One region of the Peribacillus sp. QJM3NY_7 genome, then DNA from elsewhere that is predicted to be linked to it. Evidence: riboswitches for the same ligand, from Rfam matches in the RefSeq annotation. Region 1 holds a riboswitch; the other holds the start of a gene.
What was found. Region 1 has a riboswitch for S-adenosylmethionine ahead of AC0VX1_RS11210 (Na+/H+ antiporter NhaC family protein). Riboswitches for the same ligand answer to the same signal wherever they lie in the genome.
Positions count from the first base shown of each region.

Region 2: linked by a shared signal. The riboswitch ahead of mtnK (S-methyl-5-thioribose kinase) and the one ahead of AC0VX1_RS11210 (Na+/H+ antiporter NhaC family protein) in region 1 are both predicted to bind S-adenosylmethionine.

Region 1 is NZ_CM149663.1:2,345,822-2,354,100, reverse strand. Features, by position in the region: gene AC0VX1_RS11225 (LysR family transcriptional regulator) at 233-1,111, opposite strand; gene AC0VX1_RS11220 (chromate transporter) at 1,354-1,983, shown strand; gene AC0VX1_RS11215 (chromate transporter) at 2,032-2,577, shown strand; gene AC0VX1_RS11210 (Na+/H+ antiporter NhaC family protein) at 2,730-4,046, opposite strand; SAM riboswitch class I at 4,237-4,344, opposite strand; gene AC0VX1_RS11205 (SOS response-associated peptidase) at 4,678-5,349, opposite strand; gene AC0VX1_RS11200 (hypothetical protein) at 5,409-5,564, opposite strand; gene hutG (formimidoylglutamase) at 5,888-6,844, opposite strand; gene ppsA (phosphoenolpyruvate synthase) at 7,313-8,279, opposite strand, start outside.
Region 2 is NZ_CM149663.1:3,166,636-3,174,914, reverse strand. Features, by position in the region: gene AC0VX1_RS15125 (hypothetical protein) at 1-489, shown strand, start outside; gene AC0VX1_RS15120 (YozD family protein) at 661-831, shown strand; gene deoD (purine-nucleoside phosphorylase) at 1,063-1,767, shown strand; gene AC0VX1_RS15110 (lmo1851 family serine protease) at 2,020-3,510, shown strand; gene AC0VX1_RS15105 (LCP family protein) at 3,624-4,511, shown strand; gene mtnA (S-methyl-5-thioribose-1-phosphate isomerase) at 4,681-5,727, opposite strand; gene mtnK (S-methyl-5-thioribose kinase) at 5,742-6,944, opposite strand; SAM riboswitch class I at 7,023-7,176, opposite strand; gene AC0VX1_RS15090 (carbon-nitrogen family hydrolase) at 7,248-8,030, opposite strand; gene AC0VX1_RS15085 (pyridoxal phosphate-dependent aminotransferase) at 8,130-8,279, shown strand, end outside.

The DNA of each region.
Region 1 (8,279 bases):
ATCATCTCCGAACCATCATTATATCTTTTATTATGACCATTAATCCCTTTGTTTGTCTAACCGAAGACTGAACAACCAAATACAAAATGCCCTTCCCGATAGAGAAGAGCTTTTATAATCAATGCAGTATATTCAATTTACCATGACTTTTGCTAGCTGCCGGGGCCACGCCGTTAATCACGAAACTGAAAACGCTGCCAATTGTATGAGTGAACAAAGGCAGCGTCCATCCTTATTGAAGAAAATCAACAAATTTAGACACCCCTATTTTATTAAAACGCTTGTTTTTCCTGACTAGCCATAAATTTCTTGCCATATTTATTCTGTATATATCCACTTCCCGCAAAAAGCCTTGCTCCAATTCTCTGGCCACTGTCAACCTTGGCAAAATGCTGATTCCAAGTCCGGCTTCAACCGCACTTTTTATCGCTTGTGTACTGCCAATCTCCATGTAGCTTTCAATTTTTTCTAAAACCCCATGCTCCCGTAGCATATTTTCTACGATAAGCCGTGTTCCGGAAATGGATTCACGCCAAATCATCCTTTCATTTCCCAATTCCTCTAGCTGAATTTCTTTTCTGCCTTTCCATGGGTGGTCGGATGGACATACCAAAATCAATTCGTCTTCGGCGAACTTGTCTACAATAAAATCGGTGTTTTCCACAAGTCCTTCCACCAAGGCCAAATCAATGACATCGTTTGAAAGATCCTCCAGAACCCGGGGAGTATTTTTAATCGTCAATGTCACTTTTATTTCTGGCTGTTGTTTTTTGAATCTCCCAAGCAAGCTCGGCAACAAATACTCGCCGATAGTCAAGGAAGCCCCTACTATGAGATTTGCATTGTACTTCCCCGTCGATTGCTGAATCACTTCTTTTGAATGGTTGAAGTCATTTACTATGGCTTTAGCAAAAGGGTATAACAGCTTTCCTGCTTCTGTAACTCTCAGCCTTCCTTCCTCACGGTCGAATAACAAAGTGTTATAATAATTTTCCAGTTGATGGATCTGCCGTGTTACAGCGGGCTGTGATAAGAAACTTAACCTCGCTGCCTGGCTTATGCTTCCTTCATCCACCACTAAACAAAACATTTTCAGATTTTCCAATTTCAAGAAAACGACCTCCATGTTTTTAGATAGTTTATTAAAATGATAGCATCATTAGGTAAATGGTGAAATGAAAATAGTGAGATACATTCTAAGGCTTCAATTTTTAGCGGCATTCTAATAAAACGGATAAATCTTCTGGGTATAACGTTTTGTTATACCCGATGATTTTGTTGCAATTTACCCAGCCCTTTTTCTTTGATATGTTAATGATAAGAATTAAACAAAGCATGCAAAGGAAGTGACTGATGTCAATGAAAGGACAATGGAAAACTCTATTCCAATTATTTTGGACCTTTTTTAAAATAGCACCTGTCACATTCGGAGGCGGGTTTGCGATGATCCCTTTAATCGAAAATGAAGTGGTCGAAAAGAGAAAATGGATGAAAAGCGAAGAAGTTACGGATGTTTTTGCTTTATCTCAGTCCGTACCGGGAGCTGTCGCCATTAACTCCGCCACCTTTATCGGCCATCGAATTGCCGGAATGAAGGGGGCAATTGCAGCCATGATCGGTGTTTCATTACCTACCTTTTTAATTGTTCTGCTCCTGGGCATTGTGTATTTTTTCATTCAGGATAATCCGAAGGTTGAATCCGCATTCATATCGATCAGAGCTTCCATTGTAGCCATCATCGCCTATGCGGCTATCAAGATAGGAAAAAACGCAGTTGTAGACAAATCAACTTTCTGTATTTTAATAGCAGGAATTCCCGTCCTCTTCTTTCTTCACCCTGTGATGGTTATATTAGCAGGAGCTCTAGCCGGTATTGTGACCATCTCCATTAAGAGAAAATTAGGTTACGATGTCAAGATGGACAAAAAAGATAGGAAAATAGAAGAAAATGATTTCGAACCTTTCATGGGTGCTGGCATATAGGTAACACAAAATAGGGACTAACTAATTTTTAAGAAAGCATGTGATGGAATGATGGAATTGTGGGAGTTGTTTAGCACCTTCTTTATTATCGGCTTTGTATCTTTCGGAGGCGGATACGCCATGATTCCCGTAATAGAATCGGAAGTCTCACAGCATGGATGGATGACAACGCAGGAATTCACCGATATAATCGCCATTTCCGGGATGTCCCCAGGACCTGTCACCGCCAATAGTGCCATTCTCGTTGGCTATTCGACTGCTGGGTTAGCAGGAGCCATATCATCTGCTCTAGGAATCTTGCTTCCTGCCATTATATTCGTAACCGTTATAGCCACATTTTTCAGTAAATTGAATCATTATCCAGTTGTTCAATCCATGTTTTATGGATTAAGACCGATTGTCACTAGTTTGATCATCTTTGCAGCGATCAGTTTAGCACTTTCCAATCATATGATAGCCGTGAACTTTTCATGGCATACGATAAGCTTATTAATCGTTTTTGGTTTATCGTTATTTGCCCTAATGAAATTACGCTGGCATCCAGCCTATGTAATTATTCTTTCCGGTTTAGTTGGTGTTGTCCTCTATTCATGACAGGTGTCTCACACACAACCATCATTAATTTGGACCGGAATTAAGCAGAAAAATTGAAAAGTGTGAGAAAACTTTATTATGTTTATGTATTTACCATACAGAAAACACCCTGCATCCAATGATTCAGGGTGTTTTGTTATTATATTCTCTTTTTAAGAGGTACGTTTCTTCATTTCATCATTTCCCGGCTGAAACCGTGGAAAACCAATCAGGATGGCAATGACGCCACAAAGTCCAATCAGGATTGGGTAATATGAATACGGCAAGATGCTTAACGGAGAAATTTTTGCTACCCCTGCTGCAACAAGCAGTTGTGCTCCATATGGGATCAACCCTTGGATACAACATGCAAAAATGTCAAGGACGCTCGCCGATTTCCGCGGATCAATCCCATACTTTTCAGAAATATTTTTGGCAAGTGGCCCGGCAATGATAATCGAAATCGTGTTATTTGCCGTTGAAAGGTTCGTTAAACCAACAAGCCCCGCAATGCTGAATTCCGCCCCTTTTTTCGATTTGCTATTTCGTGTCACTAGGTGGAGTAGATAATCGATGCCACCATTATGTTTGATTACGGCTACCATACCTGCAATTAAAATGGCAAGGAAGGAGATTTCATACATTCCCGCCATTCCTTCTCCAACTTTTTGAATGACACCCAACGGTTGATAACTACCATCAGCCAAGCCGATGATTCCGGCAAATACGATTCCGATGGAAAGGACCAAGAACACATTGACTCCTGCCAATGCAGTGACCAATACGCAAAGATACGGAAGAATCTTCACCCAATCATAAGACTGTTGGGAAATGTCAGCCTGTTCACCCATCGTTAAAATTCCTAGGATGGCACATGTGATGATGGCTGCAGGTAAAACGATGAAAAAATTCACTTTAAACTTATCCTTCATTTTCGTTCCCTGAGTTCGGACAGCAGCGATTGTCGTATCTGAAATGAATGAAAGGTTATCCCCAAACATCGCACCACCAATAACGGCTGCCATTGAAAGGGCAAGTGAAATATCAGTTTGTTCACTAATCCCTACCCCGATAGGTGCCAGGGCTACGATCGTTCCCATGCTTGTCCCCATGGATAGAGAAATAAAACAAGCGATGATGAAAATCCCCACCATTAATAGATTTTGGGGGAAAACAGCTAAGGCAAGATTCACGGTTGATTCAACTGCCCCCATGCCATTGGCAACTTCGGCAAAAGCGCCGGCCAAAAGGAAAATGATAACCATTAACATAATATTGGCGTCCCCGGCACCTTTACAGAAGATATCAACCTTTTCATTGAATGTCTCTTTCCGATTCATCGCCAATGCAGCTGCCGATGCAATGGAAATCGCTACAATCACCGGAAATGAATAAAAATCTTTAGTGATGATTCCGGATCCAATAAATAAAATTAAAAATACGACAAATGGGATCAATGCCCATGGATTCCCTTTATTGTTTGCACTCATGATGTACACCTCTTTTTATTATTCCCGCGACATGTGTCACAGCTCTTATTCTATTAACAGTTTTCGCAAATAACTCCAATTTGAACCTACCTGATTTTCCAGTCATGGAGCTGTAGCAAAAAACTGGCATAAAAAAAGACCCCTTCTATTTAATAACAAGAAGAGGTCTTTTAATTTATAAAAAACACCCTCCTTATCTTTCAGGCGAAAATCAGCCTGCTGGATTTGGCACAGCACTCCATTTAAGTCCGCTGCCGAGACATCTTCGGGCCAGTCCCTCCGTCTCTCTTGATAAGAAGATTACATTATATAATTATTTAAAAATTACGATGCCTGCCAGAAAAGTACCACGCTGGAAACTTGCCTGAGTTCCTGACATCGAAAGTCGTTTTGAAAAGCAAATATAACAGTACAGCATTTTGTCTATTTTCGCAAGGGTTAATTTTTAAAGTGTTTCACATGCACTCCTTACTGTTTATAAAGAGATCTAAGTTGATTGGAGCGGGTGTGCGAGACTCCTGGGGGAAAAGCGAGTGCCTGGAGGCGACGTCAAATTGTAAAAACCATAAAAAAATGTAGACAAACTCGATTTTCACCGAGTTGTCTACATTCTGAGAGGCCTAATGAACTCTCAACAAACTTGTTGGATTAGGTTAGGTGTATTATTTTTAGTCGAGTTTACATCAGTCGATACTTCAAATGCTTCCATCTGTTCCGAATCGAATGATTTTAAATACTGTTGCAGATATGCAGGATCATTAATGGAAGGATTCAACCAATCTTTTTCATCTTCTGGTTTTAGGATGACAGGCATGCGGTCATGAATGCTGGTCATTAGCTCATTTGGCACAGTTGTTATAACAGAGCACGAATAGATGCTGATGCCTTCAGGAGATTTCCAGGATTCCCAGAGACCGGCCATTCCAAATGGAGCATGATTCTTCAGTTTTATCCGCATCGGTATTTTTCTTTCTGGTGTCTTCTTCCATTCATAAAAAGAGTCAGCGATTATCAAGCATCTCTTCTTCTTATACGCATTCCTGAAGCTTGCTTTCTCAGCAATGGTTTCCGCTCTGGCATTGATCATTTTGTAGCCCGCTTTTTCGTCTTTTGCCCAGAAAGGAATGAGTCCCCACCGAAGATATCCAAGCCGGTTCCTTACCCCGTCATTAATGACGGAGAGCACGGATTGGGAGGGAGCAATATTGTAGCTGAATTGGTATTCCTCATCAAATGACCCTTGGATATCAAACCGTTCTTTTATTTCTTCTATGTCAGTGAAAAGAGTGAAACGTCCACACATAATATCGCCACCGTATTAAGATTTATTACAGTGTATCAAATGGAATGGGCAGGCACAAATCAGCTTTCTAAAATCTTGATATCAGTAAATGGTTGATTAAATAATTCGCTGGAAATCAAAAGAGTGCCAAGGACTTCTCTTTCATCTTCAGCTTTAATGATTTCCGACAAAATTAAGGTACTGCCATTCCTGACCGTTACTTTATATTCATTCATGGAATCCCTCCTCAAAAGGCTAGATGGTTGTTATTATAAACCAAAAACCCACAAGTATCAGTATTGAACTTAGCAGAGGCATGGAAAATCCACATGCCTTTATACTTTAAATGGTTAGTCGAACGAAGCAATGCCAAGGACCATGAATCCTTGTGAAGGAGGCGCAAAAAACTGTCCATGAATGATTCATGGACAGTCTGGGGGCTTTAAAGGTTTTTCGCTTCAATATTGAAGATAACATTAAGGAAAGCCCCAACAGTCGATACGAAAAGAAACGCTCTTTCTGGGAAGACCGAATTGGAGTTGCCGCCATCCCATGTCCATTATTTAAAATGCAGCAAAACCTCATTTATTAAATGCCCTGCCAATGTAACGGTCTTATTATTTTCGTCCAATGAAGGGTTCACTTCAGAGATATCAAATGAGAGGATCTTTTCATTCGATACGATATGCCTAATAATGGCACGGACCAATTTCGGATCCAGTCCAAACGGCGATGGTGCACTTACCCCAGGTGCGTAGGCTGAATCAATAACATCCGTACATAATGTAAGCATGATATAGTCACTTTCCTTAGCGAATTCATTTATCCTCCGCTTCGTTTCATCCATTTCGTATAATGACAAATCTTCTTCCAATATGTAGTCGACATTACTCCTCTCCGCAGTTTCAAACAGTGCCTTCGTATTCCCCTGCTTCTGAATTCCGACACATAAATAGCCACAATTTTGATCTTCGTCCAAAATCTGCTTAAACATCGTGCCAGATGAAGTTTCATTTTCATAAGGTCTCATATCAAAGTGAGCGTCAATATTAATAATCCCTAGTCTAGCTTTTGGTCCAATGGATTTCCTAATCCCAAGATAATGGCCATACAGGGTTTCGTGACCTCCCCCAAGTATGATAGGAATCGCTTTACTCTCCAAAATCCGGGCAACAGCTGATCCCAGTTGAGATTGGGCGGCTTCCATCTCTGTACTTTCACATATTACATCGCCAGCATCCACCAGCTCGGTTTGGGAAGGTAAATGACAAGGTAATTTTGCCAACGATTGCCTAATATGATCAGGACCCTCGGCAGCACCAACCCTGCCTTTATTCCTTTTGACGCCTTCATCACATTTAAAGCCAATCAGTCCAAAAGTTCGTGATGCATTGGAAGAGGTGGCTAATTCCGAAATGGGTGCCAAGCGCACTCTTTGGTGGTATCTGAAGCTGTCCAGGTCAGTTTGGGAATCAATTCTTCCATTCCAATATTTTAAAGTCGGGTGAGTATACATAATTTCTCCTTTATTTTAAAAATTCCGAAATATCTTTCTTAAAAATTATAATAGAGATAATGTATAATTACCAATACAAAAATTTAATATTTCTATAGAAGGTCAGCGTACATTTATGATATTGACAGATATATCTGTTGGAGAATATCTTCCTTGTATCCGTTTGACATTGCTGCTCAAGCCAGTAGATTTAGCAAGGGCGTTTCGATTTTGCCTATAAATAAAATCCACAAAAAGCCCAATTTCTCGGTGTTGTAAAGAGAGAAATTGGGCTTTGGCATCATATAAAAGCGACCTTTAACAGAAGGCCCGATCTCAAGTTGATCTTACTAAACTTTAGTATCAATTTTCAGTTACTGCCCCCTTATATGACCTAGTGACAGGGGGCTTGCCAAAAACCGCAAAGCATCATGATTTCAATGATTCTCCTAATTCGAATGTTCTTCTTTATGATAGAAATGTAATGAATTATAGTATTTCTATATAACCTTCTGTTCCATTTACTCGAATACGTTGCCCATCTTTTATCAGCTTGGTGGCATATACCACACCGACAACGGCAGGTAAGCCATATTCACGTGCGATGACTGCTCCATGGGTCATCAGCCCGCCAACTTCGGTGACGAGTCCTTTTATGGATACAAATAATGGTGTCCAGCTAGGATCGGTGAAGGTTGTAACCAGTATATCTCCATCTTCTAGATCTGCATCTTCCATGTTTAGGATGACGCGTGCTTTGCCCTCTATAATTCCGGAAGAAACCGGTAGACCTACAATAGCCTCGGCCATGAGATTGTCTCGTTTATACTCCCCTACAATGACTTCACCATCAGACGTGATAACACGTGGTGGAGTAAGTTTTTCATATAATCTGTACTCGTCTTTTCGTTTGCTGATAATCTGGTAATCTAGTTTATTTGTGCGTACGACTTCATGAAGTTCTTCAAAAGTAAGATAATATATATCTTCTTTTTCATGAATAACGTTGGCTTGTACGAGTTGTTCGGCTTCCTTGAGTAAAGACTGCTTATAAACGAAGTAGCGGTTAACCATGCCGTATTTTGGATATTCCCGATAACCGATGAAATTCCGGATTAGACTGATCATTCGTTTTGTTTCTTTGGCTTTTTGTTCACCATCCGGTAATTGCTTCAATCGATCTAATATCTCTAGTTCTTTTTTCAAAGCTTCCTGTCGCCCTTGCTCAAATTTCAGATTGCTAGCATTAGGCTCAAAGTTTTTGATATTACTTAGAATCACGGGGACAAGTGTAGTTGGTTTTTCGCTCCAACGGGTTTTAGTAATATCGATTTCTCCAGCACATCGCATTCCGTATTTGCCGAGATAATCATAGATAGCATCCTGAGTTTCCTGACCACCATCAAACTTAACTAGTTCATCCATAAAATTATCATCTTTTACTTGTTGTAAGTAA
Region 2 (8,279 bases), 820 kb from region 1:
AAATTTTTATTAGGTGACTTGGTCCAAGTGGATGGATATGAACAGGATTATTTCAAGATTATCGGCTATCGAACGGAAATTTGGCGCTATAAGGAAAATGCCTGGGAGGATGTAATCTATGAGTTATCAAGAATCTCTGATGGTGAATGGCTTGAAGCGCATGAAGAAGAACTGACTTTGATTGCCGATGCTAAACGTGCAGATGGAATCATTAAAAAGTTGGGTCTGCTCCTTCCTCAAAAGAAAAATGAGCTTGCTATCATTGCTAAACAAAACAACCCTGGTAAAGGTGAGCGAGAAATGACAATGACAAAAGATGAAAAAAAGGAAATGATTGATGGCCTGTTGGATTTATATAATGATTATTGTAAGCTCTACGAACATTTTGGCGATGATGAATATCGTCACATCATGAAAATCGCCCTTGCTAAAATAGAAAAGGCGGCAGAGGAAATTTATCCAGATCATAAAAAGAAGCAAACGAAGTGAAAAACACCTATAAAGGGAAATTTCCAGATTCCCTAAAGAAGTATCCATTCAAATTGAACACGAATGGAACTTGATAACGATAGACCTTTCATATGTTTTTCCATTAAGGGATGCCTTACTGGTATATTTGTCTCTACACATTCATAGACCTTTAAATAAGGGGGCGATGATTTGCGAGAAATTGAGGTTTTTATTGATACAGAAGAGATAGCGGAATTCTTTTTTCAAGAATTGATAAGACGGGGCTATCTTCCAACAGAAGCTGAAGTTGAAGATCTTGCTGACATCACATTCGAATATCTTCTTGAAAAATGCATAATTGATGAAGAAGTCGATGAGTAACCTGTCATAAGACGGTTAGCAGCTTCCTTTCCCTTAATTTTATTAACCATTAAAAAAAAAGACGGCGGACCTCCGCCGTTTTGTTTGCGATTTAGGAAGGGTGCCAAAAGTCGTTTCGTGATTTCCATTTTTTAAGTTCCAGATAAGGTTCGATTTTCCTAACTTGTGGTTGATATGGTATAGTAGTTTTTGAATATCATTTCAACCACAAGTTAAGGAGGACATAGTCGTATGAGCGTACATATTGGTGCAAAAGAGAATGAAATTGCGGAAACGGTCTTACTTCCTGGGGACCCGTTGCGTGCAAAATATATTGCTGAAACATTTTTAGAGGATGCTAAACTTTATAATGAAGTTCGTAACATGTTTGGATATACAGGGACATATAAAGGAAAACGAATTTCTGTACAAGGTACAGGCATGGGTGTCCCATCCATTTCGATTTACGTGAATGAATTGATGAATAGCTATAATGTCCAGAAGTTGATTCGTGTGGGAACTGCAGGAGCGATTCAAAAAGATGTAAAAGTCAGGGATGTGATCCTTGCCATGAGTGCCTCCACCGATTCCCAAATGAATCGTATGACTTTCGGCGGGGTGGACTTTGCCCCGACCGCAGATTTCGAATTACTAAGAAAAGCTTATGACGCCGGCACGGCAAAGGGCTTGCAATTGAAGGTCGGTAATGTATTTACGGCCGATCAGTTTTATAACGATAATAGTGAATTGGAAAAATGGGCAAAATACCAAATACTTGCGATAGAAATGGAATCAGCGGCCCTTTACACGCTTGCTGCTAAATTTGGACGCCAAGCTTTATCTGTATTGACCATTTCCGATCACATTTTAACTGGTGAGGAAACGTCGGCGGATGAGCGCCAGTCAACTTTTAACGAAATGGTTGAAGTGGCATTGGAAGCAGCTATCCAGGACTGATAATTGGATGTAAATGACAGGCGGGTGACCAGGAATAAGTGATGCTGTATAATGGCAGTTTGGATACAGGCTCATTTGTTCCAGGTATCCGCATTTTTGTAATATCAGGAGATGCCTGTTGTCTTTGGAGCATTCTCCATGATTTGAAGTTTATTAAAAAATACATATGGCTATAAGTTGTTATTTTTGATAACTATTATTTTTCGATTGGCATGAAAGCTGTTAAAATAGATAGAAATCGTTTATATCGTCATGAAGAATGAAAGTGGTGAGGCTTCAGTGGAAGAAGAAAATCAAAAACAGCCAAAAGAGGCAGGGAAATTCATTAAAATAAAAAAGTTTACGTTCATTATGGGGATTTTCTTAGTCATATTTCTAACTGCAGGGATTACTACAATAGCCTTGACCTTTGGAGATGAAAAAGTAGAGTCATTAGCACCGGATAAGCATGCGGAATTTGAAAAGCTGTATACTACATACGATAAGATAAAAGATAACTATTATGAAGAGGTTGATGAAGAAAAGCTGGTTGACGGCGCAATTAATGGAATGATCAAATCATTGGATGATCCCTACTCTGCTTATATGGATAAAAAGGAAGCATCGAGTTTCCATGAGAGCATCTCTTCATCTTTTGAAGGAATCGGTGCTGAGATTCAGGAGCAGGATGGAAAAATCATGGTCGTCTCACCGATAAAAGGGTCCCCAGCAGAAAAAGCAGGGGTAAAACCAAATGATATCATTTTAAGTGTGGATGGTAAAAGTGTTGAAGGGCTAACCTCTTCTGAAGCTGTCCTGAAAATCAGGGGCGAGAAGGGTACCAAAGTGGATCTTTCCATCTCAAGAGCTGGTGAGTCTGAACCGATCGAGCTCACCATTAAACGGGACACAATTCCGATTGAAACCGTATATGCGGAAATGCTTGATGATGGAGTTGCAAAAATTCAAGTGACCAGTTTTTCCGAACATACAGTCCAAGAGCTGAAAACGGCGCTTGAAGAAATGTCGAAGAAGGATATGAAGGGTCTCGTATTGGATTTACGGGGAAACCCAGGAGGACTTCTTGACCAAGCAATAGAAATGGCAAGCCTGTTCGTGCCTAATGGGAAAGTGGTCCTTCAAGTTGAGGATCGCAGCGGGAAAAAAGATGTATATAAATCGGAGAATGATGGAGAACTGAAAATCCCGGTAGTCGTGTTGATTGATGACGGAAGTGCCAGTGCTTCTGAAATCGTTGCAGCGGCTGTCAGTGAGTCTGCGGACATTCCATTGATTGGTGTCAAGTCATTTGGGAAAGGGACAGTGCAGACTGCCGAAAAACCCTTTAAAGATGGATCTAACTTCAAATATACGGCAGCTAAATGGTTGACTCCTGAAGGCAATTGGATTCATAAAAAAGGGATCAAGCCGGATATTAATGTGAAGCTTCCCGATTATGCCAGCCTTCCGTACATTTCGCCTGATAAGGAATTGAAAGCATCCGATTCTTCTAGTGAAGTGAAGGCGGCTGAAGAGATGCTGAAGGAAGCAGGACATGATCCAGGTAAAATAGATGGATTCTTCGATGAAGCAACCAAGAATGCGGTCACAGCATTCCAAAGGGAACAAAAAATTAAAGAAACCGGCACCATTAAGGATGATACTACCGTGAAATTGATGCAGGTCATCCGCGAGAAAATCCTTAAAAACGACACACAAGTGAAAAAGGCAGTAGAAGTATTAAAGAAAGAAATCAATAAATGATTTTGATCGAAAAGCCTGTCAGCGGATATCGTTGGCAGGCTTTTTTTTCGTTTCATGCATAGAATTCCAAAATTAGGCAGAGAATAGGGGTAATTTTCCGATGAGGTGAGGTAATGAAAGAAAAGGTATTGTTCATATATCTATTGGTCTTGATTCTGGCAGGCTGCACCTATGCCCCTTTACCCAAACAAAATGGAAATGAAGGTACGGAAAAAAAACTAACCAATGAAGATAACCAGGAAAACGATAAAACTTTTCTGTTAATTGGTGTTGACACAAGGGGAGAGCAAAAATCTCGATCAGATGCGATTATCCTTGCAAAATACTTTCCTGAGCAGGAGAAACTGAAGCTGGCTTCGATTATGCGTGATAGTTATGTGAAAATCCCCGGGAATAAATCAGGATATAACAAAATAAATGCTGCTTATTATTATGGTGGGAGGGAATTGCTCAAGAAAACCATACAGGAAAACTTCGATGTCAAGATTGACCATGTAGCGGTAATCGACTTTAAGGGATTTGTGAAGATGGTGGATTTACTTGCCCCTGAGGGGGTGGCGGTGAATGTGGATCAGGAAATCATAGATGATATGAGCATCCAAGCAAGCGTCGGTAAAAGCGTTTTACATGGTGAGGAAATATTGAAATATGTCCGTTTTAGACATGACGATGAAAGTGATTTTGGCAGGGTTGAACGACAACAAGAAGTAATGGTTCAATTAAAAACAGCGTTTATAAATCAAATCTCATCCTTCGAAGGGATGGCGGCCCTTCCTAGTATAATCGAACAAGGACTCTCGTACTTGGATACGGATATTGGCCTGAAAACAATAATGGAAATGGGTCCCAAAGCCGTCTTCCATACACCGGACACGGTCGAAACCTTAAGGGTTCCAGTGAAAGGAAGCTTTAAGGATGAAATATATCCCCAGTCCGGAGCCGTTTTGGAAATAGACTACACTAAAAATAAGAAGGCACTTCAGGAGTTCTTTTCAAAATAATAAGAATGTCCTTTTCTCTTATCGAAGACATCCTAATATTAACTGAAGATGTTCAAATTTAAATATTGTATTATAGACCTCGCAAGAATAATCTTAATTCAATCACCTTTAAAAAACGAGAGGGATAAAAAATCCTTCTCGTTTTTTAACACCATAAAAGGAACCTGGATCAATTAACAAAATGCGGAATGTTTTTGAAGAAATCCGGTGTTATGATGCCGTTTTCGGTAATGATGCTTGTAATTAGATGATTCGGTGTAACGTCGAAGGCTGGATTGAAAGTCTTCACGTTTTCCGGAGCGATCCTTACACCTTGAATGAAGGTGATTTCCGTTCCATTCCGTTCTTCGATCGGGATGGATGTGCCGGATTCGATAGAAAGGTCGAATGTGCTTGATGGTGCGGCCACATAAAAGGGGATACCAAAGTGCTTGGCTAATATGGCCAATCCCAACGTCCCGATTTTATTGGCAGTATCTCCATTTGCCGCAATCCTGTCGGCCCCGACGATAATTCCCTTTATTTCTTTCTGGTGAATCGTATGGGCAGCCATATTATCAGAAATTAAGGTGACGTCAACTCCCGCTTGCATCAATTCCCAAGCCGTCAAACGCGCCCCTTGCAGGACAGGCCTTGTTTCACATGCGTACACTTTTAGCGGAAAGTCCCTTTCTTTAGCCAGGTGGAAGGGAGCCAAGGCTGTGCCATACCGAGCCGTGGCGATTCCCCCAGCGTTGCAATGCGTAAGAATGGAATCTCCTCTAGTGAATAGCGATAAACCATGTTCCCCGATTTTCCTGCACATTTCTTCATCTTCAGCAAAGATGGCTTTAGCCTCCGATATAAGTGCTTCCTTGGCAGTTGAAATGCTTTGCGCAGCCTGCAAGGTGTTCTCCATCCTCCTTAACGCCCAAAAAAGGTTGACTGCAGTAGGCCGTGAAGAGGCGAGTTTTTCAATATGTCTCATTACATTTTTCTTGAATTCCCCTAAATCAGCGGTTGTTTCCTGCTTGGCGCCAAGTGCAACACCAAATGCTGCCGTCAGCCCAATTGCTGGGGCACCGCGAACTTTTAAAGACAAAATGCTGTCATATACATCATCAACAGAATGAAGTTCAATAAATTCAGTTATGGAAGGAAGGGCTTGTTGATTTAATAATGTAATATGGGTATCATCCCAATGTACCGAATATGGTAAGGGTGCAATTGTAGTCATGTTCAGGTCTCCTTTTAAATGGTTGAGTAAGATGGCAGTATCCGTTGCTTCAACGCTTCAATGACGGCTGGAACATCCAATTCTCCCCGTTTTTTAATTAAAAAAGTACCGATTTCCAATGTTGCCGTTTTGGCTGCGATCCTTGTTTCTTTATCTTCAATGACGTTTAAATCGGCTACATGGGAAAGGCCAATGGTTCGCCGAATCAGTTCGCAGCCGGCAAAGCCGAATGCATCTTTTTTGAATTTTGTCAGTAAATAAGGCAGATAACCCTTCACATGGCGGAATGGACTTTTATTTTGGACCTCCCATAATTTGGTGTAAGTTTCTTCAAAGGCATTCCAAAATTCATGAAGGAGCGTGAAAATCTCTTCCTTTCCAGCGCCATTGCGTGTGACTGCCTGAAAGAGAAGATTGGCGGTGTATTGACCAAGGTCAAAACCAACTGGCCCATAAAAAGCGAATTCCGGATCAATAACCTTTGTTTCAGTTACACTTGCAAATATACTTCCAGTATGTAAATCTCCATGAAGCAAGGCTTCCTGCTCGGTTTCAAAGCTTTGCTTCAGCTTGGCGACCTCAAGTATCACTTCTTGATCATTCCATATTTTTTGGGCGGCATCTTTCAATTCCACCTCGAAATCTCCAGGGAGTTCCTCAAAAAATGGATCCGTGAAAATAAAGACCTCAGTGATTTTGCAGAGTTCGGGATTCGTGAAATGTCGGGCCACCTCCTTTTTAGAAGAGGGTTCTAAATGATAATCGGATGTATAAAATGCCGTCTTCGCAACATACTCACCAATATGTTGTGAAAGCAATGGATATGAATCGCCATCGATCAATCCTGTTCTAACGATTTTCAAGTGCGATAAATCCTCCATGACTGTGATGGCAAGCTGTTCATCCGAATAGTAGACTTGCGGTACGAATTCGGGGCAATAACTTCTGAAATGAATCAGCGCATTCGCTTCAATGGCTGCCCTTTTCAATGTCAGCGGCCAGCTTTCACCAAGTACCTTGGCATAAGGGACCGCTTGTTTTATTATTAGACCTTTGTTTGTGACCGTGTCTGTAATATGAAAAACATAATTTAAGTTACCATCGCCGATTTCATTACATTTCAAACTTGCATCCGCATTGACCAAGCCAAGTTTTTTTGCAAGAGTTATAGCTGTTTCGTTTGTCAATCTCTTAAAATTTGAATGGTTTTGAGTCATTCTTTTCCCCTCCAGATTCAAAATAAGAATAAAAAAGCCTCTTTCATATAGAAAGAGGCAGAAGTTTTGGCTTCGGACCTCTTATCTTCCAGAAAATGAATTCTGGTGGAATTAGCACCGTGCTCTGTGGATTCAATAATCCGGCGGAAGATCCGCCCCATTTCACAATGGTATTACAGTCGGTTGCTGGGCTTCATAGGGCCTTTATCCCTCAGCCTGCTCTTGATAAGAGTAAATGTTTTCTGAAATTTTAATCTTCGGGAAAATAATATCAACTTTTTAAATAGTTTGTCAATGGGTAAATTAATAAAAATCAGGACGGCGATCTTCGAATACAGGTATTTTGTTACGTGCTTCCGTAACTTTGTTGAAGTCCAAGCTGCCTGTCAATAGTTCGTTTCCTTCTCCGGCTTCACTTATGATATTCCCCCATGGATCAATAATCAAGGAATGGCCCGCAAATATATTATTGACATCCGAACCTGTACGATTAACGGCTACAACATAGGCTTGGTTCTCGATGGCACGGCTTATCAATAAAGCTCTCCAGTGATCGAGTCTCGGCTTTGGCCATTCAGCCGTAACGAATAGAACTTCCGCGCCTTGAACGGTATGGGCTCGCTGCCATTCTGGGAAACGAATGTCATAACAAACGAACCCGGCACATATTTTTTCATCAAGGGTGAATAAACCATCTTTTTCACCTGGCTGCAGGAAATGATGTTCATCCATTAATTGAAATAAGTGAAGCTTATCATATTCTTTAATGAGCTTTCCGTGTTTATCGATGATGATCATGGTGTTATAGATTCCCTTGCTTGTTTTTTTCGCAATGGAACCTCCGATGATGTGAATCTGGTGTTTCTGTGCCTGTGTTTTAAGAAATTCAATCGTTTTTTCTGCCTCTTGATCAGCAATCTCATTCAGCCTGGTCAAGTCGTATCCGGTTGTCCAAAGCTCTGGTAATATGACGATATCGGGTTCGGACCGAGCTGCTTTTTCCATCCATTGTTCTGCAACCTGAAAATTGATATCTGGTTGCCCGAAAGCTATATCCATTTGAATACAAGCTATTTTCCACTTCATCGTTTAAACCCCCCACATGTAAAAAATGCTTTACAAGACTACGATAAACATATATCATTTGTGACTAGAATTTCAAGAAATTTCAGAGAAGGTGTATAAATGGTGCAATTCGAAAAATCCGGACTGCTTCAGGACCTGCCCAAGCAGTTTTTTGCTTCACTGGTCGCAAAAGTCAATGCAATCACGGAGCAAGGACATGATGTCATTAATTTAGGCCAGGGAAACCCTGATCAGCCGACGCCGGAACAT